Regions from separate parts of the Paenibacillus sp. FSL L8-0638 genome, predicted to be linked through region 4. Evidence: riboswitches for the same ligand, from Rfam matches in the RefSeq annotation. Region 4 holds a riboswitch; each other region holds the start of a gene.

Region 1 (7,365 bases), 1.9 Mb from region 4:
AGGCATCCTGAAGTTTTACATTCCCTGAATGTGCATCTACCTGTAGGTCAGTTAGTGTTTCGCCAGAGGGCATCTCTACGGTAATCGTTTGATCCAAATCAGGAGTGATCGAAAAGAATGACAAGGAAGGGGCCGGCTCCGATTGAATGGTAAGCTTACCGTTCTCAATTTGGGCATTATGAATTTGGTCGGCGACTTTTGTCTGAACTTCTCCACTAATGCGTATCGTACCTTGGTCACCAGAGCCAGGAGTAAACAAAATAGAGACATCATCAGAACTGTCCACCTTCAGCTTCTGTAGCTGACCACGTGTAAACGTCCATTCTTTGTTAATCTTCATGACTTGTTGACTCCATGGGGCACCGTAGGCCACCATTCCGGCTACACCGATGACAATGCACAGACCTGCTGCAATAAACCACTTTTTATTCATGTTGTTAGTAAGCTCCCCTCAGGGTAGTCAGATTCCATTTCCAGTATCGTACTGTGCCTTCGACCATAAGGAGTAAGAGATAACGTACACCAGGCAGCAGCAATAGACCTACACCCGTCAACGTGATAGAGAAAAAGGATTTGGCCGGGTAAAAGGTGCTGTTTAGCGCATAATCAGTAACAGCGAGAAGGGGGGCTACAATGAAGCTGATCGATACCACAGCCAATGAAGCCCATACTGCCCATAGGGTAGCCATAATCGGGATGGAGATTAGCAAATTGAGAAACAACAGCCCTAGGAAAGTAAAAATATTGCGTGCAAAGCTGCCCTGGCGAAGCGGAGGAGAAGCGTTCCAGGCTGCATGGGGATCATCCAACGCTTCTCGGGCAATATCTTCTGGGTTACCCAGCTCATGGGCAATCTCACTTTCGCTTTTGCCATTAACCAACCCGTAGTCAAAATGCTGGCTCAAATCACTAAGCAGCTCATTGCGTACCTCTGCAGGGAGAGGAGAAAGACGCTGTTCCACCTCTGTAAGAAACTGTTTTCTATTCATCGGTATTTCCTTCCTCCAGTAGGCTTGCGACATTATGGACAAAATCATTCCATTCCCGCGTAAGTATTCTTGTATAATGACTGCCAGTATCGGTCAGCCGATAATATTTGCGAGGAGGCCCCTCGGTCGATTCCTGTAAATACGTTGTGCAGTATCCTTCTGATACCAGACGGCGAAGCAGTGGATATAGGGCTCCCTCGGCTACTTCAATATGACGGGAGACGGCTTGCGCCAACTCGTAGCCATAACGGTCTTTGCGTCCAATTAGAACTAGAACGCACAGTTCCAGTACCCCTTTTTTGAATTGGATGTTCACATTCACGAGCGGTGCTCCCTTCCTGGATGTTATCAATAATTCATAGGTGTCGTTCGGAATAAGGGAAAGAAACGTGTGTTTGTGCATAATTTGTCACGGGTACTAATTATAGAACAGTAGTCAGGTATAATTTAACATCATGTACTGATTAATGCAAGGTACTAAATTTTTAATAATAAAATATTTGTGTCAAAATGGACAGATTTCCTTCCTTGGAGGCTTTATTGAGTAGCGAATGTTGTAGAAAAAAGTATTTTTATTTGGAAATTCATCGAAATATGGCTGGAAGCACAGATAGGATGCCGCTTTAATTTCATTCATTAAAATGATAGATTGTAAAGTATTCAACAGGGTTAAAAATTACTTTTTATGAAGAGGTGGATAAAGAATGGACTGGAAACATTGGTATATGGAACTGGAACAGGATGATGAGTCTTGGGATGTATCTGAGGAGATTGTTCTGCGTGGTGTAGTGCAACTTGATTTTTGCGGGCAGCCCTCGGAAGTAGAAGTCGAATTTATCGTGGGAGCCGATTCCGAAGAACAGGCACAGACTATAGAAGAACCTACACTGTTGCAAAAAAAGACATGGGAGCAGTATATGGAATATTCATCAGCTATTCATCCTCAAGTGTTGGAATCCATACACCATCATTATGCTGGCATCGTGGAAAAGTATCGGAATGCTTACAGTACATGGGGAGAGGACCCGGATGAATATGCGCCTTATGTGGAGCGGCCGGAACAATTGTTGAATCGAATACAGCTTATGTCTATATTGATTTCCGACTCATCGGCAAAGGATGAACTGTATTTGAATTTTAGTTGTTCCTGGGATCGAGAACATGGCTTAGGCGTACATATGAAGCAGATGAAAATGGAGCATATTCAAGGCGCTTATACATTATATGACCTAGAATAAATCCCCTTCCCGGGCTTTTAGCAGAAAGGACCGGAAAGGGGAACAGAATATGTTGAAAATGAAGGCGTGATTCGAAACGATAAAAAATTAGTTGGATACAGCCAATGCAGCCCGGGCTGCTTGAGCCGCTTGTACCATTTGTCGCAAGGCGGCGACAGATTCCTCTTTGGTGCGGGTTTTCAGACCACAATCCGGATTAACCCAGAACAAATCTGATGGCAGTACGCGCAGGGCACGCTGGATCATGCTTAGCATTTCAGATACATCGGGGATGCGCGGACTGTGGATATCGTACACGCCCAGACCGATGCCTTTGTCGTATACCTGATCTTCAAAGCTGACAATCAGTTCTCCGTGGCTTCGCGAAGTTTCAATAGATATAACGTCGGCATCCATGTCGGAGATGGACTGAATCATATGCTGAAATTCGGAATAGCACATATGCGTATGGATTTGGGTCGCAGGTTCAACGGTGGCCGTGGTCACAAGGAAGGCTTGAACTGCCCAATCCAGATAGGCTTGCTGTTGTTCTTCTTTCAGCGGAAGCCCTTCACGAATTGCGGGTTCATCGACCTGAATCATGCTGATGCCCGCTTGTTCCAGTGCCTCTACCTCTGCCCGTAATGCCAGAGCCAATTGTAAAGCAACTTGGCTACGCGGAATATCATTGCGTTCAAAAGACCAGTTCAAAATGGTCACAGGGCCTGTAAGCATTCCCTTAACAGGCTTGGAAGTTAACGATTGAGCGAATGCCGTTTCTTCCACAGTCATGGGCTGATCGAAGGAGACGTCTCCGTATATAATCGGCGGTTTGACACAGCGGGAGCCGTAGGACTGCACCCATCCGTTTTGTGTAAAAGCAAAACCGTTCAGCTTTTCGCCAAAAAATTCAACCATATCGGTCCGCTCAAATTCCCCGTGTACAAGCACGTCAATGCCAATGTCCTCCTGAATATCAATCCATTCCTTGATTTGCTGTTGGATGAACGTCCGGTATTGCTCGGCAGACCATTCTCCTTTGCGATAGTGCAGGCGGGCCTTGCGGATCTCGGCGGTTTGCGGGAAGCTACCAATGGTCGTCGTAGGCAGTGGAGGCAACTTCAGCTTATTTTGCTGAATCTCACGACGCTCGGCGAAAGGAACGCTGCGTGTTAGAGGCTCCTTTGCCAGCAAGTCAGCCAGATCGTCAGCTGTTTGTACGCGTGCCGCTGAGCTGTTGAAACGGGCTACCGCATCCGCACTTTGTCCAAGCTTGGTGAGTGCGGATGGATCGTGTTTGCCAAGTGCAGCCGTCAGGACGGCGATTTCCTCAAGCTTTTCATCGGCAAAAGCCAGCGCTTGCACCAGTTCTCGATCCAGCTTGTGCTCTGCTTCCAGACTGACTGGCACATGCAGCAGACTGCATGATGGCTGTACGATAAGCTGCTCGGCAGTGGTCTGTTCTGCTAACTGACCCAGCAGGGTAGCCACAGCGTTAAGGTCGCTGCGCCATATATTGCGCCCGTCAATGATCCCAGCGCCCAGCGTTTTTCCTTTAGGGAAACCATGCTGCAATATATGCTGGAGATTTTCGCCATCATCATACACAAAATCAAGACCCAGTCCCTGTACCGGAAGTGCGGACAGACGCTCATAATGGTCCAGGCTGCCAAAGTAAGTTTGCAGCATTATATTTAAAGAGGGCGCAGCTTGGGCCAAAGCTTCATAGACTTCCTGAATAATGTCCAGATCCTCTACTGGGAATGAGGTGGTCAGGACAGGTTCATCGATTTGGACCCACTGAACACCTTCTGCTGCTAGTTCAGACAGGACACGGGTGTATAAAGGCAGGAAGGTTCTTATAATAGAAGCAAGCTCCTTGCGATCATAGCCTTTGGAAAGGGTAACGAATGAATAGGGGCCGATGAGGACCGGTTTCCCATCAATGCCTAGCTCTTGTTTTGCTTCACGATAAGCCTGTAAAGGTTTATTTTCAGTGAACACCGGGACTGCGTTTGCCAATTCAGGAACGATGTAGTGATAATTTGTATTCATCCATTTGGTCATTTCACTGGCGGTTGCTCCCTTTTGTCCACGAGCGATCCCGAAATACACGGACAGAGGAATCGGACCTGCGGGACGATGGTTGAACCGTTCGGGTACTAGACCAAACATCACAGATGTATCCAGCATGTGATCATAATAGGAGAAGTCTCCGACAGGAATGCGATCAATCCCCTTGTCACGCTGCTTGCTCAGATGCTCCAACCGTAATCTTTTCATCTCCGTTTGCAGTTCGCTTTCGCTAATACTGCCGTTCCAGAAGCGCTCCAGTGCTTTCTTCCATTCCCGGTTTTCGCCGATACGCGGATATCCCAGATTACTGCTAATTAAGCCGGACAATTCAGGCCATTCAATGACGGACATGTACTTTTCCTCCTAGTGGGTGGCTGTTTTATTTTTACGTACCAAAAAAGGCATTCTTCCCCCCAGAGTTAAAAATAAGTAGGGGAAAGAATGCCTCCGTGATTAAAAAATCAAAAATACGGCGACTGCTCTTAACACCTCCCTATCTTCCGTAGGTACTTGCGATGTTGTTAAAATAGGCAGGTCTCCTGACTTACGGATCATGACTCTCAGCATCCCTTCCCGGTCTGTGGACCAGTGGTTGTATGAACAGCTGAAAGTTCCCCGTTTACAGTGGCGGGACCGTGCCGGATTTGCACCGGCTTCCCTTTTAAGCCTGATCTGAATAGAACAGACACCTATCTCCAAGCTATGCGGTTAAGGTATGACGAATAATTATGCACTCGTATACTTGTTCACCATCATAAGTGAAACTTGCAGGATGCGCAATAGAAACTGCAATGGAATCTGTTAGGGATATGCAAAAAAAGACAAGCCTCATCCATGATGGAGACTTGTCCTAGATTAGATATAGCATTTGCCGAGTAACCTTCGCCTTAAGTCAATGAAACGGTGTAACCTGCCTGAATGCTGGCTTTTACATCTACCAAACGCTGGTTGTGGCTGCCCCGGAAGGGAAGGGTCAGGTCCTTTTGCTGTTCTACAAAGCGACCATCCACAATCACATCGCACAAAAGTGCTAGCTTTTGTCGCTCCTGATCTGTGAGTAGATCTTCATAGACAAAGCCAGTGTAAGCCCACACGGTTCGGTCGGGACAGGCCGCACGGAAGTCGCGCACAAATTGCGAGCATTCTGCTGCTGAGAAAAACGGGTCTCCCCCGCAGAGAGTCAGTCCATCCAACAACGGATTATCCATGATGTCACGAATGACTTCCTGTTGTCGTTGGGGTGTGAATGGCTCACCTGCACGGAAGCTCCACGACGCTGGATTAAAGCATCCGGGACAGGCATGACGGCAACCGCTAATGAACACGACGGTGCGCAGGCCGTATCCTTCGTTCAGAGATTCCGGAATGTAGCCACACAAATTCACTTATGTTTCACCCGATCTCGAACTTCTGCTTGTTTTGCAGCATTAAAGCGAACGGTATAATCCCCTGTCAGATATCCGGTTACCCGACGTAAGCGCTGAAAGTGTGTGTGCTCCTCATCTGTGCCACATTGGGGGCAGCTTGTCCCGATAATCCCTTCATAACCGCATTCCGTACAACGATCCACCGGATGGTTGATGGAAAAGTAGCCGATATTCTGATGCAGCGCGTATTGAACAATTTTAAGAAACGCATCCGGGTTATTCCGCGCATTACCGTCCAGTTCAATGTATGATATCGCACCAGCGTTGCATAGGTTATGGAACGGAGCTTCCAAGCTGATTTTACGAGCAGCCGGGAGCGTGTAATACACGGGAATATGAAAAGAATTCGTGTAATATTCTCGATCATTTACCTCAGGAATAATCCCGAAATCACGTTGATCCAGCAAGGTGAACTTGCCCGACAGACCTTCGGCAGGCGTAGCGAACAATGTAATATTCAAATTGTGATATTCACTCATTCGATCGCAATACACGCGCATAGAAGTGATGATTCGCTGTGCCTCGCGGTATACGAAATCATCCTCCCCGTGGTGTTTCCCGTATAGTGCCTTCATGCACTCAGCCAGTCCGATGAATCCGATCGAAAGCGTACCGTGTTTTAGTATGCTTCCCACCTTATCATCTGGCTCTAGTTGTTCTCCACCTTCCCATACCCCTTCGCGCATCATAAAGTCCGAGGCTTTGGCCGGCTGGCTGGTCTGGATTTGATAGCGATGGATTAAGCCATCCACCGCAATGCGCATAACTTCTTCTAGTCTCGCATCAAAGCGATCACGGTCAGGTGTCAGGCGTTTGCCTGTGCAAATACCATACTCAATGCCAAGCCGCACCAGATTAATGGTATTGAAGGAGAGATTTCCCTTACCACTCTGCCGATTTCTACCGAAACGGTCAGAAATGGTGCGGGTACGGCAACCCATTGTCGCTATAATGGTATCCGGGTCATCAGCACGGTAAAAAGGCAGGTTGAAGGTGGCATCCACATTCACAAAATTGGGATACATCCGTCTGCTAGAGCATTCTACCGCCCGTAAGAACAAATCATAATTGACGTCGCCTTCTGCCTGATTGATTCCCTCTTTGCATTGGAAAATATGCTGTGGAAAAATAGGAGTTTCCCCGCTACCCAAGCCGCGAATCGTGGCATCCAGCAGCGATTGAGTAACAAGCCGTCCCTCAGCAGACGTGCACATTCCGTAATTCAGTGAAGTGAATGGAATCTGTCCACCTGCGCGACTGCTCATGGTGTTTAGGTTATGAATGAGCGATTCAGCAGCCTGTCGGGTTTCCGTCTCCGTCTCTTCGCGAGCGAATGCGTATGAACGAGGGCAGACTTCTTGCAAATGGGGGTTGGCCATATGTAGTTCATCGTCAGTCAGACTGGACTCTATCTCTTCCTCGAACAGCCGAAGTCCCTTGCGCAGATGCTTGCGGAAGGACCGGGCAACGTATGGGGCAAGGTCCCAATCTATTTTATTGGCGGAGACACCTCCGAATTGGCTATTTTGCTGGGACTGGAATATGATGGCAACTAGTGCCATAGCGGACATAATCGTTTGCGGTGTGCGTACAGAGCCATTGCCTGTATTGAATCCGTCTTGTAGTAACCGGCCAAAAGGGATAAAGATACAATTC
Region 2 (7,365 bases), 1.7 Mb from region 4:
TTATTTGGTGGCTGCCGATCTGTTCACTTGCGGGATTGCTACGTTATTACAAATTATGGGCACACGCTTTTTCGGTAGTAGACTGCCTGTCATTTTAGGCTGTACGTTTACGGCAGTAGGGCCTATCATCGCGATTGCTTCGACCTCAAATTTGGCGACAGCGTACGGTGCCATTATTTTGTCTGGTATATTCGTGGTGCTTGCGGCACCGCTGTATGGCAAGCTGCTACGCTTTTTCCCGACGGTCGTTACGGGTTCGGTCGTTACAATTATCGGTCTATCCCTTATTCCGGTGGCGATGAACAATGTAGCAGGTGGCCAGGGCAGCGCGGATTTTGGACAGCCGCGTAATTTGCTGCTGGCGCTGGTTACATTATTGGTTATTCTGCTTGTGAATCGGTTAGCAAAGGGCTTTATGCGCTCGATTTCCGTGCTCATCGGTCTGTTTGCAGGCACGGTGGTTGCTTATGCGATGGGAATGGTGCATTTTGCTCCCGTGGCAGATGCGTCATGGGTGAGTGTTGCGCAGCCGTTTTATTTTGGTAAGCCAGAGTTTAGCATTATGGCGGTATGTACGATGATTATTGTCAATATTGTCAGCATGGTCGAGTCTACGGGTGTTTATCTGGCAGTAGGCAAGGCGATTGATCAAAAGGTAGAGCAAAAGCAGATCGTCAATGGACTTCGTTCGGAAGGACTTGCGATTATGCTTGGGGGTATTTTTAACGCGTTTCCTTATACAGCCTTCTCGCAAAATGTGGGTCTGATCTCGCTCACACGCGTCAAATCGCGGAACGTTATTTTTGCTGCGGGCGGTATCATGGTTGTTCTCGGTTTGCTACCTAAGCTGGCTGCTTTAACGACAGTGATTCCTAACGCTGTGCTGGGCGGGGCGATGATCGTCATGTTCGGCTCGGTCGCTGCATCAGGCATGTCTATTTTGTCAGAAGTGGATCTGCGAAAGGAAAGCAATCTGCTGATCGCAGCATGCAGTATTGCTGTGGGCCTAGGTTCTGCCGTTCTGCCACAAATGTTCGACCAGCTGCCGAGCTTTGCCAAAATGCTGTTGCAAAACGGCATCGTATCTGGTTCGATTACAGCGATTGTCTTGAATATCGTTTTGACGAGAAAACAAGGGGAATCGGTCAAAAGCGTGACGGTTCAGGAGGTTCCACAGAAGGTTTGATGATTAGAAATAAATAAAGATAGCCGGAGAGAGGACGTATGCCTCTTTTCCGGCTGTTTGGCATGGGGTTATCCAGATAGTAGATCCCCTTGTTGTCTGGGGATATATAGATAAACTGCGGGATGAAATGGGTAGCTCCAATTTGGCGCGTTTTCCAGTTTACTTACTAGAAGAATTTGCTAGAGCAGTGGGCGATATCATGGTATAATTTACCTTATGGATTTTGAATAGTGGTGGATGTTTTCGGACCACGGTGCAGCTTCCCGAAAGGGGGTGAAGCCGATGGTCAACCTTGTATCGTGCTACGATGTGTTGCGTTGGATGGTTACGTTACTAAGCCTGGTGTTTAGTATTCGTAAACTTTATCGCTGGCTACGTCGAAAATTTCGGAACAAGCGAAAACCCACCGCGTAATTAGGTTGGCCCCTAACGGTGGGTTTCGTTTGCATTGACATTTAGTTATGCAGCGCGCCGTGGTGGTGATCCACAGCCTTTCAAGTCCTAAGAGTCTTTGCCGTTGGCGCGGCGAAGACTCTTTTTAGTATACGGACACGGTGGTTTACTCTATACCTAATTTTAACACTTCAATTGCGTGCACGCAATTGGAGGTTAGGTCTTGTTTCTACCTTATCGTTCAAATTTAAATTATTGTGCAGCCTTTATTGACAAGCCTGTGACAACAAAATAAGATCGTAATGAAAAGAAATAAAGGAAGAAAACAGGTGTGAGCCGGACAACTCTATGTATGGGGTTTCGTAGAGACGATGTACATAGTTGTTGAGCATGTTCACTTAAAAGGGAAGTTCGGTTGATTCCGACACGGGCCCGCCACTGTATACAGGCATCAGCAGGATACTGCTGGAGCTTTCAGAACAGCCACTGGAATTGTGAAGAACCGGGAAGGCCTGAAAGATACGCCTGGAGTCAGGAGACCTGCCTGTTTTGACATCACTGTCAGACCCACGGAATGCTGGGGAGGTGGTTAGGCGTGCTGCATACGGAATGTCTGAAACCGATCTGATCCCTTCTATGTTTTTGGAGTTGGCTTCGAGGTGAGTTCTGACATTTTATATTGAAGGCATTTCTGACTGCTGATCAAGTGGTTCGGAATGCTTTTTTCGCGTTTTGCGTTAGGTTTATGCGATTTTACAAGATAGAGGAGGGCTCATGAAATGATAAGCAGTCGTAGTAGGCGTTCATGGTTCATATGTACAGGGGTGATGCTGCTGCTGGCAGTTATGGCTCTTTCGGGATGTGCCAGCAATAAGACGTCGGATAGCTCCGGCAAGGGTGAGAACGCGTCAGCACAACAAACAGCGACAGATAAAAAGCTGGTAATGGCGTATACATGGAAACCGTCAGGCGTTGACCCGCATGGAGATAATAGCTGGGATGTGATGCGATCCGGTGCAGGTGAGACACTGGTACGTTTGAATGAAAAGCTGGAGCCTGTGGCTTGGCTGGCAAAGGAGTGGAAGCAGGATAGCCCTACAGTTTGGACGTTCAGCTTGCAGGATAAAGTCACTTTTCATGATGGAAAAAGTATGGATGCAGCAAGTGTAAAAGCGTCTTTGTTACGCTCTATTGAGAAAAGCCATCTGGCGAAGGATTTACTGAATGTGAAGTCCATTGATGTAAGCGGCCCGCTGGCCTTGAAGATCACGACAAACCAGCCGAATGCGGCATTGGTGTCTAATCTAGCTGATCCATCGACGATTGTACTGGATGTGGCATCGATGAAAGATGAGCAGGGTTACCCAGCGATGACAGGCGCCTTTAAAATCAAAGCGTTCAACAAGGACCAATCCTTGGTCGTAGAGCGTTATGACGGATACTGGGGCGAGAAGGCACGATTGGCTGAAGCGACGATGAAGTTCATTACGGACGGGAATTCGCGCCTGATGGCACTGCAATCCGGTGAGGTGGACGTAGCGACGGATATTCCGGTTGATAACGCAGAGGTACTGAAAAAGAACGACAAGCTGCAAGTGCTGTCAGCTCCGTCCTTGCGCACCCATATGATCGTGTACAATATGGAATCGCCAGTATTCAAGGATGCGGCGAACCGTAAGGTGGTGGACAGCCTGATTCCACGCGCATCGATTGTGAGCGCCGTCATGAGGGGCTTCGGTACGGAGGCAAGCAGTCCGTTCCCGAGCATTCTTCCCTTCGGTAAAGTTGAGCGCAAAGCGCTGGACGGAACGGCAGAGCAACTGTTGACGAAGGATGGCTGGCAGAAGGACGCCCAAGGGACATGGACTAAGCAAGGCAAGCCGTTCGAGGTTACGCTGCTGACTTTCCCTCAGCGTCCGGAGCTCTCTGTTATGGCTGAGGTCATCCAAAGCCAATTGCTGAAAGAGGGAATCCAGGTCAAGATTCGCAAGGTGGAAAATATCGACGAGGCGTTGACCAAAAACGATTGGGATTTTGCTATGTACAGTATGCTTACTGCTCATACAGGAGAGCCGCAATATTTTATGGACATGTTTTATTCTTCGAAAAGCGAAGCCAATGTAAGCCGTTATAGTTTCAAACCGCTAGAGAGTATTCTGAACAGCTTGAAGCTGGCGAAGGATACAGCGCAGCGTAATGCTGTGACACTACAAGCGCTGGATATCATCAATACGGATTTGCCACAGTCGTTCATTGTGCATCCTGATAATGTGTTTGGTGTGAAAAAAGGGGTGGAGGGTTTTACACCCCATCCGATCGAGTATTACTACATTACAGCGCAATCCGATATTGCGGAATAACGAGCTGCGTATCCTATGATTCGTTTTATACTGGAACGTGTGGCGCAGCTGCTCATTATTGTATTCGTTGTATCCACGCTGACTTTTGTACTGATGCGGCTGGCCCCTGGAGACCCTGCTACCATTTTGCTCACCGCGCATAATATCCCTGCCTCTGAGGAGGCGTTGACGACGCTACGAAAGGAACTGGGCTTAAACGAACCGCTTCATATTCAATATGTGAACTGGCTGCGGGATGTGTTCACAGGGCATTGGGGCACTTCGTATGTATCCAAGGAGTCGGTGCTAGCCGAACTGTGGAACAGACTTCCTGCTACTGTGGAGCTAGCTGCTGCGGGCTTCGCCGTCATGACGGTGTTTACGCTGGGGCTGGGGCTGGCTGCCTCGCTAAAAATCAGCGGCCCACTGGATCGTCTGGGCAGGCTGTTCGCCCTGCTGGGATCGTCGATCCCCTCTTTTTGGTTTGGTTTTCTGTTGATCTATCTATTCTCCGTTCGCTTGGGCTGGCTCCCATCCATGGGAAGGGAGGACTGGACACATCTAGTGCTCCCAGCGCTGACTCTTGGCGCAGGTTTAGGAGCTGTGCAAGCACGCGTACTGCGCGCTCAAATGCTGGAGCTGGGTGACCGGAATTTTGTGAAAGCAGCGAAGGCTCGAGGCTTTTCCCGTTTGCATATCCTGTTTTTTGAGATATTTAGGCATGCGGTTCTGCCTATAATTACACTGCTAGGTACCAATCTATCATTTATGCTGGCAGGTAATGTGATTGTAGAGACCATTTTTTCATGGCCGGGGTTGGGCAAGTATTTTATAGATGCGATTACACAGCGAGATTATCCGGTGATTCAGGGGTATGTTATTTTTGCCGTATTTTTAATTGTAGGAGTTCAGTGTTTGGTGGATGTGGTCCAGACGGCGATAGATCCGAGGCTGCGTTTGCGTTAAGGGGGAAGCTGAAAATGAAAAAGATGCGGCTTTCCTTTCAAGGGAGCTTGCTGGCAGGAGGCGTACTGTTTGGTCTGATCGTGCTGCTTGGGTTATTGGCTCCATGGGTCGCTCCTCATGATCCTCTCCAAGTGGACCTTTTGAACCGTCTGGCACCACCCAGCCGGAAATATCCTTTCGGTACGGATCATCTGGGCCGGGATGTGCTATCACGGCTAATTTACGGGATTCGGACGAGCGTGCTAATCGCATGTGCAATTACTGTAGCTACGCTGTGCTTCAGTCTGCCTATAGGGTTGCTTATTGGTTATGTGCGCGGACGCGTGGACCAGCTGGTCATGCGGGGAATCGACGGCGTATTGGCTTTTCCTGATATTATTTTAACAGTGGCAATTGTCGGTATTTTGGGTCCGGGTTTTGTTAACATGACCCTTGCCATTATTGCGGTACGGTGGGCGGGCTATGTCCGATATATCCGTAGTCTGGTTCAAAAAGCTTGTCAGGAGGACTACGTTCGGTATGCCCGTTTATCCGGCAATTCACACGTTCGTATACTGAGCCGTTATGTATTGCCACAAGCGTTGCCGCAGTTGTTGGTTTATGCGGTATGGGATATCGGACGCGTGGTGCTGATGATCGCTGGGCTGTCCTTTCTTGGACTAGGTGTACAGCCGCCCAAGCCAGAGTGGGGCGTGATGCTGCATGATGCCACCTCATATTTTCAGGTGGCTCCGCACGTCATGATTTTCCCGGGCTTGGCGATTATGCTATTCGTACTTGCCTGCCAGCTTTTGGGCGACCGCTTTTCGGAAAAGGAGGCGGCCAAATAGTGGAGGATCAAACAGCCCTTGGGGGCAAGGATACGATAGAACAAGTGGCAGGTCGAAAACCGTTGTTACACGTGGAACATTTGGAAATCTGCCGCACAGGCGTAGGAGCAAGCAGAAGTGGGAGCAAACCACTGCTGCGTGATGTGAGCTTTTCCATATATTCAGGGGAGATTGTGGCCCTGACCGGACCGAGCGGATGCGGCAAGAGCCTGACCGCACACGCAATCGCAGGCATGCTGGAGCCAGGTATCGGTGTTACGCATGGGCGTATCTACTATAACGGGGAAGACATTCTCCCGTTCCAGGAACGGCGCTGGCAAAGGCTGCGCCGAGAGGATATTGCCCTGCTGATTCAACAATCGCTGAGCGGGTTGAATCCGATCCGGACTGTCCGCGCCCAGCTGATGGACACGCTTAGACTGCACGGGCGGCGTTGGATGCCGCACGACCAGATGGAGCCGGGGCACGCTGATGCTACCCCATCCCACACTGCATCACAGCAAGTCCATCCACTGAGCGTGCTGTCACGGATGCGGCAGGTGCTGAGCCGTGCCTCTGAAATAGCCAGAGGAGGCGCTACTCCAGTGCGGGAGGCCTATTTGCGCTCTCTGCTCTGCAAGGTAGGGTTTGCAGATCCTGAGCATACTTTGTCGTCATATCCTTTTGAACTAAGTGGAGGCATGTGTCAAAGGGTGCTGCTGGCTGCCATGCTAAGCTCCGGTCCGAGCCTCTTTATTGCCGACGAGCCTACTACGGCGCTGGATGTGATCAACCGCGACAAGGTGTTGGCATTGCTGCAACAGTTGAGAGAAGACTTTGATCTCACCATATTGTTGATCTCACATGATCGCCAGGGTATGAGTCGCATAGCAGATCGAGTGTTGGAGATGAGCCCGGAAGGAAGGATGCACCAGTGATGTTGGAATTGAAGAATGTGACCAAAGCATACCCTGTCCGCAAACGGAGAAAAGGTTGGTTCAGCATGCAAGATAGCGAACAGGCCGTGAAGAAGGTGAGTCTGGAGCTACGACAAGAAGAATGTCTTGGACTGGTTGGAGAAAGTGGAAGTGGCAAAAGCACGCTGGCACAATGTATTCTGGGGCTGGAGTCGTTGACCTCAGGAGAGATTTGGCTGGATGAACAGCCCATTCACACCGGAAAGATGAAGGATGTTCAGCTGTACAAGCGAATCCAGTTGGTTGCACAGGATTCGTCCTCCTCGCTGCATCCCCGTATGACCATTCGAGATATTTTAATGGAGCCAATCCACAACTATTTCCCTGAGCGAAAAGCGCAGGCGCTGGATATTTGTCTGTCTCTATTGGAATCGGTAGGATTAGAGGCTGACAGTCTGGAAAAATACCCAGCTCAGCTGAGTGGCGGACAAAAGCAGCGGGTATGTATTGCCCGAGCTTTGGCGGTGGAGCCAAATATTATCTTGTTCGATGAATCGATCGCCAATCTGGATACGACAACGCAGTCTTCTGTATTGGACATGCTCAAGAGAATGCAGGTGGAACGTCAGTTGTCCTACCTATTTATCACTCACGATCTCCCATCTACTCGTCAGTTTTGTGACCGCGTTGCCGTCATGGTTCAGGGGGAGATTGTGGAAATATTTAAGGAATGGGATGAAGACTTGTTACAGCAT
Region 3 (7,365 bases), 1.9 Mb from region 4:
CAGCAGGTTGCCGAGCAGATCAAGAAGGAACTGGGAGAGGCTGTTCGTGTTATTCAGCAAAAGTATCATTCGGATGTGCTTGGTCTGGGCCGGGTTATCATTACAAGTCGCCCAGATGAATGGAAGCGGATTAAACCCCAATGGGATCATTTGTATCCCAAGGCAGAGGTCACCATAGATCCGGTCGTACACATCGAAAATATTGGTGCAATCACCAAGCCATTTGGGGTCAAAAAGGAGAATATTCAGAATGAATAAGGTATTTCTACTGCCATTGGTGCTGTCTATTCTCTTCATGTATCTGATTGACCGCAAAAGTCTCAACGCTGCACCTGCCGTCAACCGATGGATCTCACGTGTATTGTACGTAATTAGTATTGGTATCTGGATCTACGGAACATCGACAAGAAGTTCCGTTTATGTGGCTACATGGCTGACCCGTTTTATTGATATGTGGCTCCCCCCTACGTTGTAACGTGTAATGGATGCCTGTGGGCCAAAAGGAGATGTACCTTCATGAAACAGTTCAAAACCAGACAAATCGTGTTGCTTGGTGTATTGCTGCAGGCCAGTATTACCCTTGTACATGCTCCGGCCCAGGCAGCAGATTATGCAGACCAGCATGCTTATTGGACTTGTATGGTTGCCGCCATTGTGCTATGCCTGCCGATCTATGTGGTGCTTAGAATCAGGAGGCGTTTTCCAGATCAGGATATGCTTCAGGCCATAGTAAGCTCTCATCCCGTACTGGGACGCATGCTGCTCTCGGTGTACCTTATCGTTTTCCTGATTATATTTGCACGGGATTTGAGAATTATTACGGATCTGGTACAGGTTACGCTGTTGCCATTGACCCCAATTGTCGTGATTTCTCTGATTATATTGTTAACTTTAGTGTTTATGGCTAAAGGTGGAATTAGCACTATCGTGAATATGACGGAAGTTTTTGTTCCGCTGATGATCCTGACGCTCTTGACCATGCCGCTTATTTTCGGTCGTAATATGGATTTTGCGGTACTGAGGCCGTTCTTGCATCCAGATGTAGGTGGAGTGGTCAAAGGGAGCTGGCGTATGCTTGGTTATATGGCAGACATTATGATGTTGCCTTTTGTGATTTTTGGAAAAAATTATAGTCCACGGAGCGCGTGGCTTGGGCATCTGACTGGAACCGTTTTTTTGGTTCTGATTGTGTTACTGGCAGAGCTGGTTATCGGTGTCCCCATTTTGTCACGACTGTTTTATCCTTCGTATGAACTGGCACGTCAGTTGCAAGTGACCGATTTTCTGGATCGGTTCGATTTATTTGTGGGCGCTCTTACCGTGCCGACCCTGCTTACGAAAATGGGGTTTGATCTGTACGTCACCAGTTTGACTGTCAAGCGTATGTTTGCTCCAGCCTGGGGGAATTTGATTGTTTGGCCAGTTGGTTTGTTGGGTTACGTCTGTTCCTTTATGCTGTTCTCTAACATTGTACAAATATATGAATTCAGTCGGGAGTGGACCGTGGTTATGGTCATTTTTTTTGTATTGATGCCCTTCGTGCTGTGGATGTTGCTCCGACCCAAATCTAAAGGGAGAGGCGACGATGATAAGGCATCTAGCGGAGAGCGGGATAGTAGTAGTCAGAAAGAAAGCCAGCATGGAGGCAGAACAGGGCACGGCCACTTATAAGTTTACTGTATTTAGCGGAAAAGTAATTCTTATTTGTCTTTTGCCCCTCTAATTGTATACTTGGTAGAAAGAAATACGACTTCTACAAGGGAGGCAACAGCATGGCACAACGCATGGCAGGTAAGAGAGTCGCTCTTGCCGGTCCCCGTAAAGCAGAAGAAATGGCGCTGCTAGTTATGAAGATGGGGGGCGAGCCAGTAGAGCGCCCGGCCCAGGGCACTGTTTTTCTGGATGATATCGAGCTGCGCAACGCTGTTGTATCGTGGGTAAAGAACCCTCCGGACTGGTACATCTTCACGACAGGCATGGGACTGGATGCTCTGTTTGATATGGCAGAGGATATGGGCGTGGCTGAGCAGATTATAGAGTTGCTGCAATCCTCCAACATTGCAGCGCGGGGCTACAAGACGGTCAATGGACTCAAAAAGCGTGGCTTTACGCCAGCAGTACGAGACGAGGACGGAAGTTTGATCGGATTGACAGGAGCTTTCGCCCCATACGATCTGAAGGGGAAGGAAGTGCTGTTGCAACTGCATGGCGATCCAGCCCCACGGTTGGTAAAATGGCTGGACGAGCAGGGGGCAGTGACCCGACAGGTACTTCCTTATAAGCATATCCCACCTGAGGAAGCAAAATTGCAGGCGTTACTGGAAGATGTTATCCAGCGTAACGTTGATGCCGTTACGTTCACGAGTGGTCCGCAAATTCGATTTTTAGCCCAATATGCCAGAGAGCAAAATCGAATCGAGGATTTACTGGAAGCTTTCCGTGAGGATGTGATTGCTGTATCCGTAGGGAAGGTGACTGCACAGTCCATTGTGGAAGAAGGGATTGATCGAGTCGTGTTTCCAACCGAAGAGCGCATGGGCGCGATGATGGTGGAGCTGGGCAAATATTTTGAACATAACGATTCGGTGCATGGCTGTGGTCTGAAGATCATGAATGGTCATTGAAATGAGATCAAAATTATAATTGCAGTATGCTAAAAAATGAACTTATATTTCGGGATACAGAGTAAAATAAAGATAAGGGCCTACGAGGTCTTTATCTTTTTTTGTTGGACATGCATCGACAAAGATTTTTGTTATAGCGAAAATGTTTATCTAATATAATGAATAAGTTTCGATGCTACTTAGGACAGGAGCTGAGACGTTAATGAATTCTATTTGCGTATTTGCCGGGTCCAGACCTGGACATTCATCGGTATATGTTGAGGCAGCAGGCAAGCTGGGAGAAGCCATGGCTCGCCATCATATCCGTCTGATCTATGGTGGCTCTAGCAGGGGGCTGATGGGAGAGGTGGCGAATGGAATACTAGCGGGTGATGGTCAGGTCACGGGCATTATGCCCACCCTATTATTTGATGCAGAGATCATTCATCGGGGAGTTACCGAATTTATTGAGGTAGCGAGCATGCATGAGCGTAAAGCGGCAATGAGCGAGATGGCCGATGCGTTTATCGCCCTTCCGGGTGGCTTGGGAACCTTCGAGGAGCTGTTCGAGGTATTGTGCTGGGCGCAAATCGGTATTCATCGCAAGCCCATTGGGCTGCTGAATGTGAATGGATATTTTGACCCGTTAGTAGAAATGGTGCGTCATAGCGTGCAAGAAGGGTTTACCGGGGCTGAGCACCCAGCGTTATTAAGTATCTCTGCGGACCCGGACAAATTGCTACAGATGTTAAAAAATAAAGCAGAGAACTTGAAATAAAGCTTTTTTCGTGCTTGCACAACTGATTGAGGCAAGGTTATGATAAGACCCATAATCAAATAGCGGACAGACAAGGTGCCTTTGCGGTTGAGCAAAGGGTAACAGGGAATCGGGTGCAAATCCCGAGCGGTCCCGCCACTGTAAGGAAGAGGCTTTTTTTTATTGGTCACTCGTGAAAAATGGGGAAGACGAAAGAATCCGTTGATGCCAAGCCAGGAGACCTACCTTGATCTGTATGCACCGTTAACCTTCGCGGAGAGGATGGGTGTACGAAATCAGGAAATCAGGCACACGTTGCTTTTTCCATGTTGGCTAGAGGTTTGCGTGGATATGAACGTGCAGCAGCGTTTGAAGCGTAAACAGACAGATGGAAAACAACGGCAGGCTGGAGGAAGACAAATCGTGTCTTCTTACGCTGTTTGTTCGTCTGATGAGAGATACGTACATAGAAACCCCATCCGGGTAGGATGGGGCTTTTTTGAGTTACAGGATGTCCAAAAATCATTGGAATAGATAGCATAGCTGCCCTGAAAAGGATGAATAGGAGGAGCACGATGAGCCCATTAGGAAAATTGCTGGTGATTGGATTTGGACCAGGAGATATGGAACATATCACAAAACGGGCGCTGGATGCGCTGGCCGAAAGTGAGGTCATTATCGGCTACAACACCTACGTTGATTTGATCCGTCCGTTGTTGAACGGACAGGAGATTGTACGTACAGGGATGACAGAGGAAGTGAGCCGTGCGCAGGAGGCGGTTCGCCAAGCAGAGATGGGCAAGAAGGTAGCCGTCATTTCCAGTGGAGATGCAGGAGTCTATGGCATGGCAGGGCTGGTGTACGAAGTGCTGATGCAAAAAGGCTGGCGACGCGAGGACGGGGTTGAGGTAGAAGTCGTGCCGGGGATCTCGGCTATTCAGTCCTGTGCTTCACTGTTGGGGGCGCCAGTTATGCATGATGCGTGCACGATCAGTCTGAGTGATCATCTGACCCCATGGGAAACGATTGTGAAGCGTGTAGAAGCTGCGGCTTCGGCCGATTTTGTGATTGCATTATACAACCCGCGCAGTGGTCGGCGTACCCGCCAGATTGTGGAGACGCAGTCCATTTTGCTGCGTTACCGCGATCCGCAGACTCCGGTCGGGTTGGTGAAAAGTGCTTATCGTGAACGTCAGCAAGTTATTGTAACGACGCTGGAAGATATGCTGAACCATGATATCGGGATGCTGACGACTGTAATCATCGGCAATTCCTCGACGACGGTGTATGACGGCTTGATCGTGACTCCGCGCGGATATCAGCGCAAATACACGCTGGATGCGACCGAGCAGGCGCTCAAGCCGCATCAGCGGCTCCGCACGGAAGCGGAGCCGTGGTCGCTGGGCGCGCAAGAGGATACACCGCGGGCAGGCGCAGCCCCGACTACGCCCGCTGGACCCTCCGCGAGCGGCGCTGCGGTTGCCATGCAGGCACGCCCGCAAGCGATGGCTGCCGTGCAGGCAACGACTGCTGTGCAAACCGGCGCAGCCCCGGCATCGTTGGCCGCAGAGGCGCTAAGCCGCCTCGCTGTCGGCGGCAAGCTGCCTGGCGAAGCCAACGCTCGCTGGAGCGGGCAAGCGCCTACCGCCGAGAGCACCGCCGGAACGTCAGCAGTGGCCGGAGCAGGGGCCACGGCCGGGATGGAGACAGGCGGCTTTGGCAAGCCTGCGCTATTTGAGGTGGGCGTTTCCCCGGGTGTGGGAAACAAGAAGTTCACCGCTCGCCAGATGGCGCTGCTCGCCGAGGTAGCGGGTGATGATGGCGAGCTGGAATATACGCCGGATCATCAGATCGTGCTGCGCGTGCCGTGTGCAGACCCCGAGGAACTGGTCGGGCGGCTGCGGGATGAACGATTCATTGTCATGCCGATTGGCGATGTGTTTAAGGTAAAGGCGTGCGACTTCTGCAATATGGAGAAGGATGACGCTGTGCCTGTGGCTGAGCATTTACAGGTTGTACTTGGTGGATTACAGGCACCCAAGGAAACGAGCATTGCTTTGAACGGATGCGGTATGGCCTGCTATGGAGCCGTACTAGAGGATATCGGAATCGTCTATCGCAAGGGTGGGTACGATCTCTTCCTCGGTGGCAAAAAATTCGGCCGCAATGCTCATGCCGCTCAGCCTGTAGCGGAAGGAATTCCGGGTGATCAAATTACGGACATCGTGGAGAACGTCATCGCTGAATATAAGGAAAAAGGGCATCCGAATGAGCGCTTTCATAAATTTTTCAAGCGTGTAGGTGTCGTTGCAGGGTTCCGGCATGAAGATGCACCAGTAACGGTAGAAGTGAATGCGGTTTGTGGTGATTAATGGACTGAAGGCCTGATGAACGGGATACAAGCATATATATAAAATAGGGCGTCATGCAGGCTATCCCTATTAAAGAGGAGGAAACAACAGCAGTGGATGCAATATTGTTGGTTGGACATGGAAGTCGGGACCCGGAGGGGAACCAGGAACTGCTGGAATTTGCACAGGCAGTGGCAGATCGGGTACCGGATATGTGCGTGGAAACCTGTTTCTTGGAGCTGGCACGTCCCAGCATTGCTGATGGGATGCAAACTTGTGTGGAGAAAGGGGCGACACGTGTCGTTCTTATTCCGATTATCTTGTTCGCAGCGGTACATGCCAAAATTGATATTCCGATGGCTATTGACCGGGCAAAGGCGAAATATCCGCAGGTGGAATTTGTATACGGACGTCCGATTGGTGTTCACGAGAAAATCGTCAGCATTCTGCAAAGCCGCTTGAAAGAGGCCCGGCCGGTTGCAGTTCCAGCGGGGATGATTAGCGCTGTCGAGGCATCTGTCGAGGTATCTGACGAGGAAACGGCGGTACTTGTATTAGGACGCGGAAGTAGCGATCCAGATGCGAACAGTGACTTTTTCAAAATCACCCGTATGCTGTGGGAGAAGCTTTCTTATACATGGGTAGAGAGCAGCTTTATCGGTGTGACGCAGCCTTCCTTTCCCGATGGATTGGAGCGTTGTGTACGATTGGGGGCCAAAAAGATTATCGTGCTTCCCTATTTTCTGTTCACGGGTGTGCTGATTAAACGCATCGGAGAAATGACCCAGGAATTTGCCGAGGCTCACCCTGCATTACAAGTGGAGATGGGCGGATATTTTGGTTTCCATCCCCAATTGATTGAACTGGTGCTGGAGCGAGCTAAGGAAGGCTTGTTCGGCAAGGTTACGGCCAATTGTGATAACTGCCAGTTCCGTCTGGAGGCGCAGGAGCACCACCATCATCACCACGATCATGACCACAATCATCATCATGAACATGAACATCACCACCATCATGCACATGAGCACGACCATCATGATCACCATACACACAGCCACGATCACACTCATGAGCATGTCCATGCTCACAGCCATGATGACCATGCTCACCATCACGAGCATTCACATACGCCATCTGTAGTGAATGGAAGCGGGCAGGTGAAGGGCTCATGATATTCATGCTATGCGGAACGAGCGATGCTCGGGAATTGGCGCTGCAAATCCGTGACAATGGCTTCAACGTATTGACCTCAGTCGTAACCGAAAGCGCGGCAGCCAGCTTGTCTGAAGCGGGACTAGACGTACGTACAGGCCGAATGACAGCCGATGAAATGGCTGCAATGATTCGGGAGCTTGGAATACAGGCGGTTGTTGATGCCAGTCATCCTTTTGCAGAAGAAGCACATGCGAATGCGATGACAGCCGCTCGCGAGTCCGGGGTTCCTTATATTCGCTATGAGCGGACAGGACTTGTATATGACAATCATCCGTTGCTCCACATCGTGTCTTCCTATGAAGAGGCCGCATTACAAGCGAAGCAACTCAAAGGTTCTGTAATGCTTACGACAGGCAGTAAGACGCTCGGCACGTTCACCAAGCATTTACTCGGAGATCCGGAGATTCGTCTGGTTATACGCATGCTGCCGCGCCTGGAC
Region 4 (7,365 bases):
TCCCGAAGTTGGCTGATCTACACCGGAAAGCAAATGCAGCAAGGTCGATTTTCCACTGCCGTTCGGACCAATAATCCCCCACCAAGTTCCTTCGTCGACGCTCCAGCTTATATTTTTTAAAGCATGGAACTCTCCATAGGCACGTGTCAGACCCACTACCTCTAATGCCCGATCACGCACCTTCTGTGATTCACTTTGTTCTGTCACAGCAGTCCCCCCCTGCGCAGCTTCTTGTTCCGGTACAGGAGATATGCGAAGAACGGTGCCCCAACAAAGGCCGTCATCACGCCCAGAGGAATTTCCGTGGGGGCTAACAACGTGCGAGCCGCCGTATCAGCCCAAGCCATAAAAATAGCTCCACCGAGCGCAGATAATGGAACAATCATACGGTAATCAGGACCTGTCACCAGACGAATGATATGCGGTACAACGAGTCCCACAAAGCCAATCACACCACATACCGAGACAGCGGCTGCTGTCAGCAGCGTGGAAATAATCAGAACAGATAGCTTCGTCGCATCTACATGAACTCCCATGTGCGCCGCCTGACGTTCACCCAAAGCCAAAATATTCAGCACACGTGCCCGGTTCCATAGAAATACCAGCCCTATGACCACATAAGGTAAAAGGATTCCTGTATATGACCAACCGCGCAGACTAAGACTTCCCATCGTCCAGTACAATATTTCATTGACCGTCTCCTTCGACATGGCTGTCAGAAAGGAAACAACCGCTCCCAGAAAGGATTGCATCACCACACCCGACAAAATGAGACTTTGTGTCGGAATTTTCCCACCTTCCCGTGCCAACGTCAGCACCATCCACAGCGTAAGCATTCCGGTCGTAAATGCCACTAGCGGCAGCGTCCATACACCAACAAATGAAAATTGAAGGCCCCAATAAATCAGTACTGCCGCTCCTACCGAAGCCCCCGAGGATACCCCCAGTGTATACGGATCAGCCAAAGGATTACGCAGCACACCCTGAAATCCGGCTCCCGCCAGCGCCAGCGCTGCTCCTACCAACATTCCCAGTAACACTCGTGGCAATCTGACCTTCAAAATAATCTGCTCTGAGGATGTATTCCAATCCGGTGTAAACGTATCGCCTAACCACGGAAGGTGGTTAACCAGAATGCCTGTGATCTGGCTGACCGGAAGCTTGGCCGAGCCGATGCCAAGACAGAGCAGCAGCGTCAGCAACAGTAGGACAAGACCTGTCCCTCCAAAGCCGATCAGTTTACGGTTCATTTGAAAATTTCAGGATACACGCCCTTGGCCACTTCCTTGAGACCTTCCGTTACGCGTGGACCCGGACGACTGATCAAATTATCATCCACGGCAAATACCCGGTTGTGGCGAACAGCCGATATTTGATCCCATCCACTGCGAGCTTTAATAATTTCGCCGAGCGTTTGACCAGTTTTGTCGTCCTTGACACTTTTGCTGTACAAAATCACGTCAGGGTTCGCAGCAATAATATTTTCTTCACTAATTTGGTACCACCCCTTCTGCGTGGCACCTACATTTTCACCGCCCGCCAACGTAATCAGCTCGTCCATAAACTCGCCTTTACCAACTGTCCAGCCTGGTGAAAACTCGACGTATACCCGCAGCTTCTGCCCTTTACCGATATTTTTAATTCCTTCTTTTACTTCTGCTACATCTGCTCTCATCTTGTCAGTCACCGCTCTTGCTTCTCTCTGATGATCGGTGATTTTCCCATACAATTCGATGTTAGCCATGACATCTTCCACTGTCTTCGGTTCCGTTTTAAAAATCATAATTCCCATGTCGCGCAGCTTGGTCGTAGCCTGTTCACTAAGTGATATCCCTGCAAAAACGACTTCCGGGTTCGCAGCAATGATCGCCTCTTCGTTTGGTTTCATAATACCGCCCACTTTAGGCTTTTTCGTAGCTGCTTCCGGGTAATCAGAGTAGTCGGAGACGCCGACAATTTCCTTATCCAGCCCGATGGCGAACAATGCCTCGGTTTCTGCCGGGGAGACGGAAACGATTTTATCCGGCGCTTTTTTGAATGTAAATTCCTGTCCTGTTGCATCTTTAACTGTGAGCGGGTAAACCGTTTTGCCCGGAGGCTCTTGTGCGTTTACTGCCTGTCCCGACTGCTGTGAAGAAGCCTGACCCTCTTTATTTTCAGCATTTTTTCCATTCGCCCCACATGCACTCAGCACAACCGCCAAAATCAGAGCCAATAAACCTGTTGTCCAAACCTTTATTTTTTTTCCTGCCATGATTTGCACCCCTTCATAAAAAAATCGTTAAGAGCGTTACTTGAGCATCATCAGATATCTTCTAAATCCAGCCTTCTTTTCCTATCAAAAAAACCCCGCATCCTCATATCAGGACACAGGGGTCACGTTAGCGCAGATCGTGCGCAGGCGGCAGCTTCTTTCCGCACGGACAGTCACTGCGAACACGTCATCCTTTCCTCGAAGGATTATGGTGACAGGCGGACGGGCAGGTATCCTGACTTATGGTAAGATGCATGTCCTGAAATTCCTTCATATGCTTAGTAGCACATAAAGCAGGACTAACCGGCATGTTTCCATTTACAGTGGCGGGACCGCGCCGGACTTACACCGACTTCCCTTTTAACAGCGCAGGCAAGGGAAACCATAGTTTCATCACACTGCGCCGACCTCGTCTGCTGGATATTTGATGTAGTGGTAGTCAAGCCGTTCTTTTACTTGATGATTATAGGTTAAAAAGAGGCTGCTTACAACCCAAACAGCCTCTTTATCCGCTGGTGTCTAGCCTAATGAGGAAGCATTTCTGCTGTGTAACTGTACGGTCCTGCCAACCTCAATTGCATCCTAAATGCTTTTCCCGGCTTCGGGTTCAAACTCCAAAAATCATGGCCCGGTATCAGCATGCAAGCCAACTGGCGAATTACGCCACCATGCGTAACAACCAAAACAGAGGGCGGCGCAGCAGTCAAATCCATGGGTTGAACTTCCATAGCAACACGCCATTCATACAGAGAGTCAAGAAATTTGCGCAGACGATTTACAAAATCTGTCCAAGACTCTCCTCCAGGTGGGGTGATCCGTTGCGGCTCATCAATCCAAGCTCGATACAACGACACATCCTTGAGCATGTCATACGTTTTTCCATCCCACTCGCCAAAATGAAGCTCTCGCAGACATGGTTCCATCATAGGAGGCATAGTAGATAGGGAACGTCCAGACGTCAACTCTGATTCCGGCACAATGATCTGCAAGGTCTGGCGACATCGCATTAAGTCGCTGCAATAGATTCGAGCAAAGGAGTGCCCTTGCAATTTTTCCTGCAAAGGCTTTAATTCCTGCTCTGCTCCCGGTAGCAAACCTAAGTCGGAGTGTCCCAGATATCGACGTTCCTTGTTCCATAAGGTTGTGCCGTGACGAACTAACACGAGTTCCATGTCCCAATGCAGATCTTCTTTAGCATCATACGGCACCTTATCCTCCTGTGAGTTCGGACTTTGTGCGTATTCTACTGTCCTTTTTGCTGCTATATCTTGTTTCAAGATCATGTCACTTCCTGCTCGATCATTATTCAGTGTGTCACTCCTCACCCTCACCGCACCCATCCCAAGGCAAAACAACCTGCGGCTCCTAACAAACACAATCCCACAAACATACTGGACACGGCGAACATCAGCTGGATTGTATGCCGTATATCTTTCGACTCTAGCGGTCGTATCCAATCGCCCATGTATGCACGAAAGGAGCGTACGCCATGATACACATTATAGCCTCCAAGACGAATCCCCAGTGCACCAGCAACAGCCGATTCCGGGTAGCCACTGTTCGGGCTTGGGTGCAGACGAGCGTCTCGCTTGACTGTGCGCCAGCTTCTTGCAGCATTTCGCTTGTACATCCACGCCGCTACCACAAGCATTGCCGCTGTTAGGCGTGCCGGAATGTAGTTAGCCACATCATCCAGACGTGCTGAAGCCCAGCCTAAATGCAGATACTTTTCATTTTTGTAGCCAACCATGGAATCGAGCGTATTCACAGCACGATAAGCCAGCGCCAAGGGTGCTCCCCCGATCAAGGCATAAAAAAGCGGGGAAATAATCGCGTCCACGATATTTTCAGCGACCGTTTCAACCGTACCGCGTACAATCTCAGGCTCATCAAGTTGCTGCGTATCCCGCCCGACTATCATGCCCAGCTCCCGCCGTGCCACAGCCAGGTCATCCGCCTGCAACGCTCGGTAGACTGCCATTCCTGCATCCTTTAGTCCTTTGGAAGCAATCGTGGTCGCAATCAGCACCATTTCTGCGCCGACAGATAACCACGGATGAATCCAGGCAAGCAAGTGCAACAGCGCCCAGGCGAGCGCAAAGGAGCCTCCCGCCACAATGAGTGGAAGCAGTATACCCGCACGTTTCAGCCCTCGGTCACTTCGTACCTGGCGGCGAATCACTTTTTCCAATGCTGAAATGGCATGTCCCATACCGATGACTGGATGCGGCAACCACCTCGGGTCACCAATCAGCCTGTCCAAAAGATAGGCTGCCATGATGATCAAGCTAACTGTCACGCCGCTGTTCCTCCTCCAGCACTTTACCCAATACAGATAGCAGCCTATCGTTGGCTTCTGCATCCCTCACTGCAATCCGAAAATGGCTCGTCGTCAGTCCCGGATACATAGCACAGCTACGTATAAGAATTCCGCGTTGTCCAAGCGCCTGCTGAATAGCCGATGCACTCCACGTACCCGGCGCCCTTGCCAGCACGTAATTGGCTTCACCGGGAACGACACCGCAGCCCCATTCCGCCAAGGCGGTCAACAGACGGTTGCGCTCCGCAGCAATCAGCTCCTGTGTTCTGCGCTCATATGCTTGCCCACTTTTCAGACACGCCTCCCCAGCCAGCAACGCCAATCCATTCACACTCCAGGTCACCTGTTTGGCCGTCATTCGCCGGATATAGTCCGGATGAGAAATCGCATAGCCCAATCGCAAGCCAGGAATGGCATAAAATTTGGTCATTGACCGGATCAAAATCACATGAGGATAGCGATCCAGCACAGGCAGCAGTGAGATTCGCCGTTCCAGCGGAATAAAATCAATGAATGCTTCATCCACCACCAGCACGGTCCCCGTTGTGCCAGCCGCCTCTGCCAGCTCGCACAGCTCCTGCTCACCATATTGCACACCGTTTGGATTATTCGGCTGCCCAAGGAACAAAACATCTACCTGCTCCATGAGCTGAAGAATGTCCTTCACGTCCGCCTTCCATTGAAGCGAGGCTTTCCCGTACACCCGGTTGACCTCGGCTCCGAATTTGCCAGCCAGCTCGGCATATTCCGAAAAACACGGCTCTACTGTACCCACACGCTTAGGAGCCAGTCCCAATAACAAGAGCGCCATGCTCTCAGCCGCTCCGTTTCCGATACTTAACGACTCCGGTGGAACATGCAGTCGCCGTGCGAGCATATTTTTAAAATTCCGATGCCCAGGGTCTGGATAGCGAATCACAGTGTCAAATGAATGTTGCAGCGCCTCAAGCACCTCCGGCGGTGGACCAAGCGGATTAATATTTGCACTAAAATCTACAAAATCAGCAGCAGTCCCGCCAAATGTCGCCGCAGCTGTTTCCCTGTCCCCGCCATGACCGTAAACCTCTATCATTGCCTCTCATCCTTTCCGCCCGTTTCCAATCATTTAGCTCCATTATGAGGCTGCTTTTTGCGTCCCGTCAATGCAAATGAGCTTTTGTACATGGCTCACTTGGGTTACAATAGAAGGAGGCACACATAAAATTACACAGTTTATATACGGAGGAATGGACATGCTGTTCATCGACAACCAGGGGATACACGATCCAGCCATTAATCTTGCTATTGAGGAATACGCGCTCAAGCATCTACCGCTGGACGACAGCTATTTGCTGTTTTACATTAATCAGCCTTCTATTATTATAGGCAAGCATCAAAATACCATTGAAGAAATCAACGCCGAGTTTGTCAGAGATAACAATATTCAAGTCGTTCGTCGCCTGTCCGGCGGCGGTGCTGTATATCATGACCTCGGTAATTTAAATTTCAGTTTTATTACCAAGGATAACGGGGAGTCCTTTCATAATTTCCTCAAATTTACGCAACCTGTGATTGATGCTCTGCGCCAAATGGGAGTAGAAGCTGAAATGACAGGCCGCAACGATCTGCAGGTCGGAGAACGTAAAATTTCAGGAAACGCCCAATTTGCCACACGCGGACGTATGTTCAGCCACGGTACATTGATGTTTAACCTGAATCTGGACAATGTGGCTGCATCACTGCATGCCAATCCCGAAAAATTCAAATCCAAAAGCACTAAATCTGTCCGCAGTCGCGTAGCTAACATCAGCGAACTGATGGACCGTGAGATGACCATAGAGCAATTTCGCGAGGAACTGTTGCGTTTCATATTCGGATCAGAATTGGATCAAGTACCTCAATATAAGCTCACCGATACCGATTGGGCCAAAATCCATGAAATATCCAAAGAACGCTACCAATCGTGGGATTGGAACTACGGTCTATCCCCCGAGAGCAATATCAAGCACACACGTAAATTTCCAGTCGGTATTATTGATATCCGCATGGATCTTAAGGAAGGCTACATCCGTGATATTAAAATCTATGGGGATTTCTTCGGTGTGGGTGACGTTGCTGATATTGAAAATATCCTGCGCGGCAAGCGTTATGATGAAGGTGAGGTACGTCAAGCCTTATCTTCTCTCGATTTGAAGCACTATTTTGGTAATATTGAGTTGGACGATTTTGTTGGACTTGTATTTTTGGAAGACTAACCGTTACTTTTTCCCATCGTTTCAAACCAATACTTCAGTGGTTATAAGGGGACAGGCTCTTATAGGAGCCGTCCCCTTTTCATTGCGATATTGTCATTTTGAATATTATAAGATACAATTTTAGCATTGCCCCATGATAGAGATAAAGGAGAGAATACCGACATGTATAAATTAATTGCCATTGATATTGATGATACACTCATTAACGACCAGAAAGAAGTTACACCAGCGACACAACAGGCATTAGAAGCTGCTGTAGCGAAAGGTGTGGTGGTTACCCTCGCTACTGGACGAGCTTATGCCTCTGCACACAAAATTGCTCGCCAGACTGGTTTGAACGTGCCGATCATTACGTATCAAGGAGCTTTGGTTAAAAACCTGCTGGACGAAAACGTGCTGTATGAGCGTTATGTTCCACTCGTGGCTGCACGTCGTCTGTATGAATTCTGCGTGGAACGCAATCTGCATCTGCAAACGTATATTGATGACAAATTGTACACACGTGAAGATAATCAGAAAATCAAAGATTACACGGAGCTGAACAACACGGAATATTT

What was found. Region 4 has a riboswitch for cobalamin ahead of MKY35_RS06780 (cobalamin-binding protein). Riboswitches for the same ligand answer to the same signal wherever they lie in the genome.
Region 1: another riboswitch for cobalamin. It lies ahead of metE (5-methyltetrahydropteroyltriglutamate--homocysteine S-methyltransferase); the one in region 4 lies ahead of MKY35_RS06780 (cobalamin-binding protein).
Region 2: another riboswitch for cobalamin. It lies ahead of MKY35_RS25465 (ABC transporter substrate-binding protein); the one in region 4 lies ahead of MKY35_RS06780 (cobalamin-binding protein).
Region 3: another riboswitch for cobalamin. It lies ahead of MKY35_RS24415 (hypothetical protein); the one in region 4 lies ahead of MKY35_RS06780 (cobalamin-binding protein).

Annotation. Positions count from the first base shown of each region.
Region 1 covers NZ_CP151960.1:5,503,334-5,510,698, reverse strand. Annotated here, with positions in the region: gene MKY35_RS24575 (DUF4097 family beta strand repeat-containing protein) at 1-433, opposite strand, end outside; gene MKY35_RS24570 (DUF1700 domain-containing protein) at 438-989, opposite strand; gene MKY35_RS24565 (PadR family transcriptional regulator) at 982-1,311, opposite strand; gene MKY35_RS24560 (hypothetical protein) at 1,694-2,227, shown strand; gene metE (5-methyltetrahydropteroyltriglutamate--homocysteine S-methyltransferase) at 2,315-4,633, opposite strand; cobalamin riboswitch at 4,794-4,990, opposite strand; gene nrdG (anaerobic ribonucleoside-triphosphate reductase activating protein) at 5,170-5,667, opposite strand; gene MKY35_RS24545 (anaerobic ribonucleoside triphosphate reductase) at 5,664-7,365, opposite strand, start outside.
Region 2 covers NZ_CP151960.1:5,704,949-5,712,313, reverse strand. Annotated here, with positions in the region: gene MKY35_RS25470 (nucleobase:cation symporter-2 family protein) at 1-1,186, shown strand, start outside; cobalamin riboswitch at 1,942-2,142, shown strand; gene MKY35_RS25465 (ABC transporter substrate-binding protein) at 2,359-3,939, shown strand; gene nikB (nickel ABC transporter permease) at 3,955-4,884, shown strand; gene MKY35_RS25455 (ABC transporter permease subunit) at 4,899-5,714, shown strand; gene MKY35_RS25450 (ATP-binding cassette domain-containing protein) at 5,714-6,631, shown strand; gene MKY35_RS25445 (dipeptide/oligopeptide/nickel ABC transporter ATP-binding protein) at 6,628-7,365, shown strand, end outside.
Region 3 covers NZ_CP151960.1:5,473,854-5,481,218, reverse strand. Annotated here, with positions in the region: gene MKY35_RS24440 (Ger(x)C family spore germination protein) at 1-258, shown strand, start outside; gene MKY35_RS24435 (hypothetical protein) at 251-475, shown strand; gene MKY35_RS24430 (endospore germination permease) at 517-1,671, shown strand; gene MKY35_RS24425 (uroporphyrinogen-III synthase) at 1,773-2,624, shown strand; gene MKY35_RS24420 (TIGR00730 family Rossman fold protein) at 2,827-3,381, shown strand; cobalamin riboswitch at 3,438-3,625, shown strand; gene MKY35_RS24415 (hypothetical protein) at 3,676-3,894, shown strand; gene cobJ (precorrin-3B C(17)-methyltransferase) at 3,936-5,732, shown strand; gene MKY35_RS24405 (sirohydrochlorin chelatase) at 5,825-6,883, shown strand; gene cobK (precorrin-6A reductase) at 6,880-7,365, shown strand, end outside.
Region 4 covers NZ_CP151960.1:1,513,995-1,521,359, reverse strand. Annotated here, with positions in the region: gene MKY35_RS06790 (ABC transporter ATP-binding protein) at 1-207, opposite strand, end outside; gene MKY35_RS06785 (iron ABC transporter permease) at 204-1,250, opposite strand; gene MKY35_RS06780 (cobalamin-binding protein) at 1,247-2,254, opposite strand; cobalamin riboswitch at 2,462-2,656, opposite strand; gene MKY35_RS06775 (histidine phosphatase family protein) at 2,779-3,531, opposite strand; gene cbiB (adenosylcobinamide-phosphate synthase CbiB) at 3,582-4,553, opposite strand; gene cobD (threonine-phosphate decarboxylase CobD) at 4,543-5,646, opposite strand; gene MKY35_RS06760 (lipoate--protein ligase) at 5,807-6,808, shown strand; gene MKY35_RS06755 (Cof-type HAD-IIB family hydrolase) at 6,971-7,365, shown strand, end outside.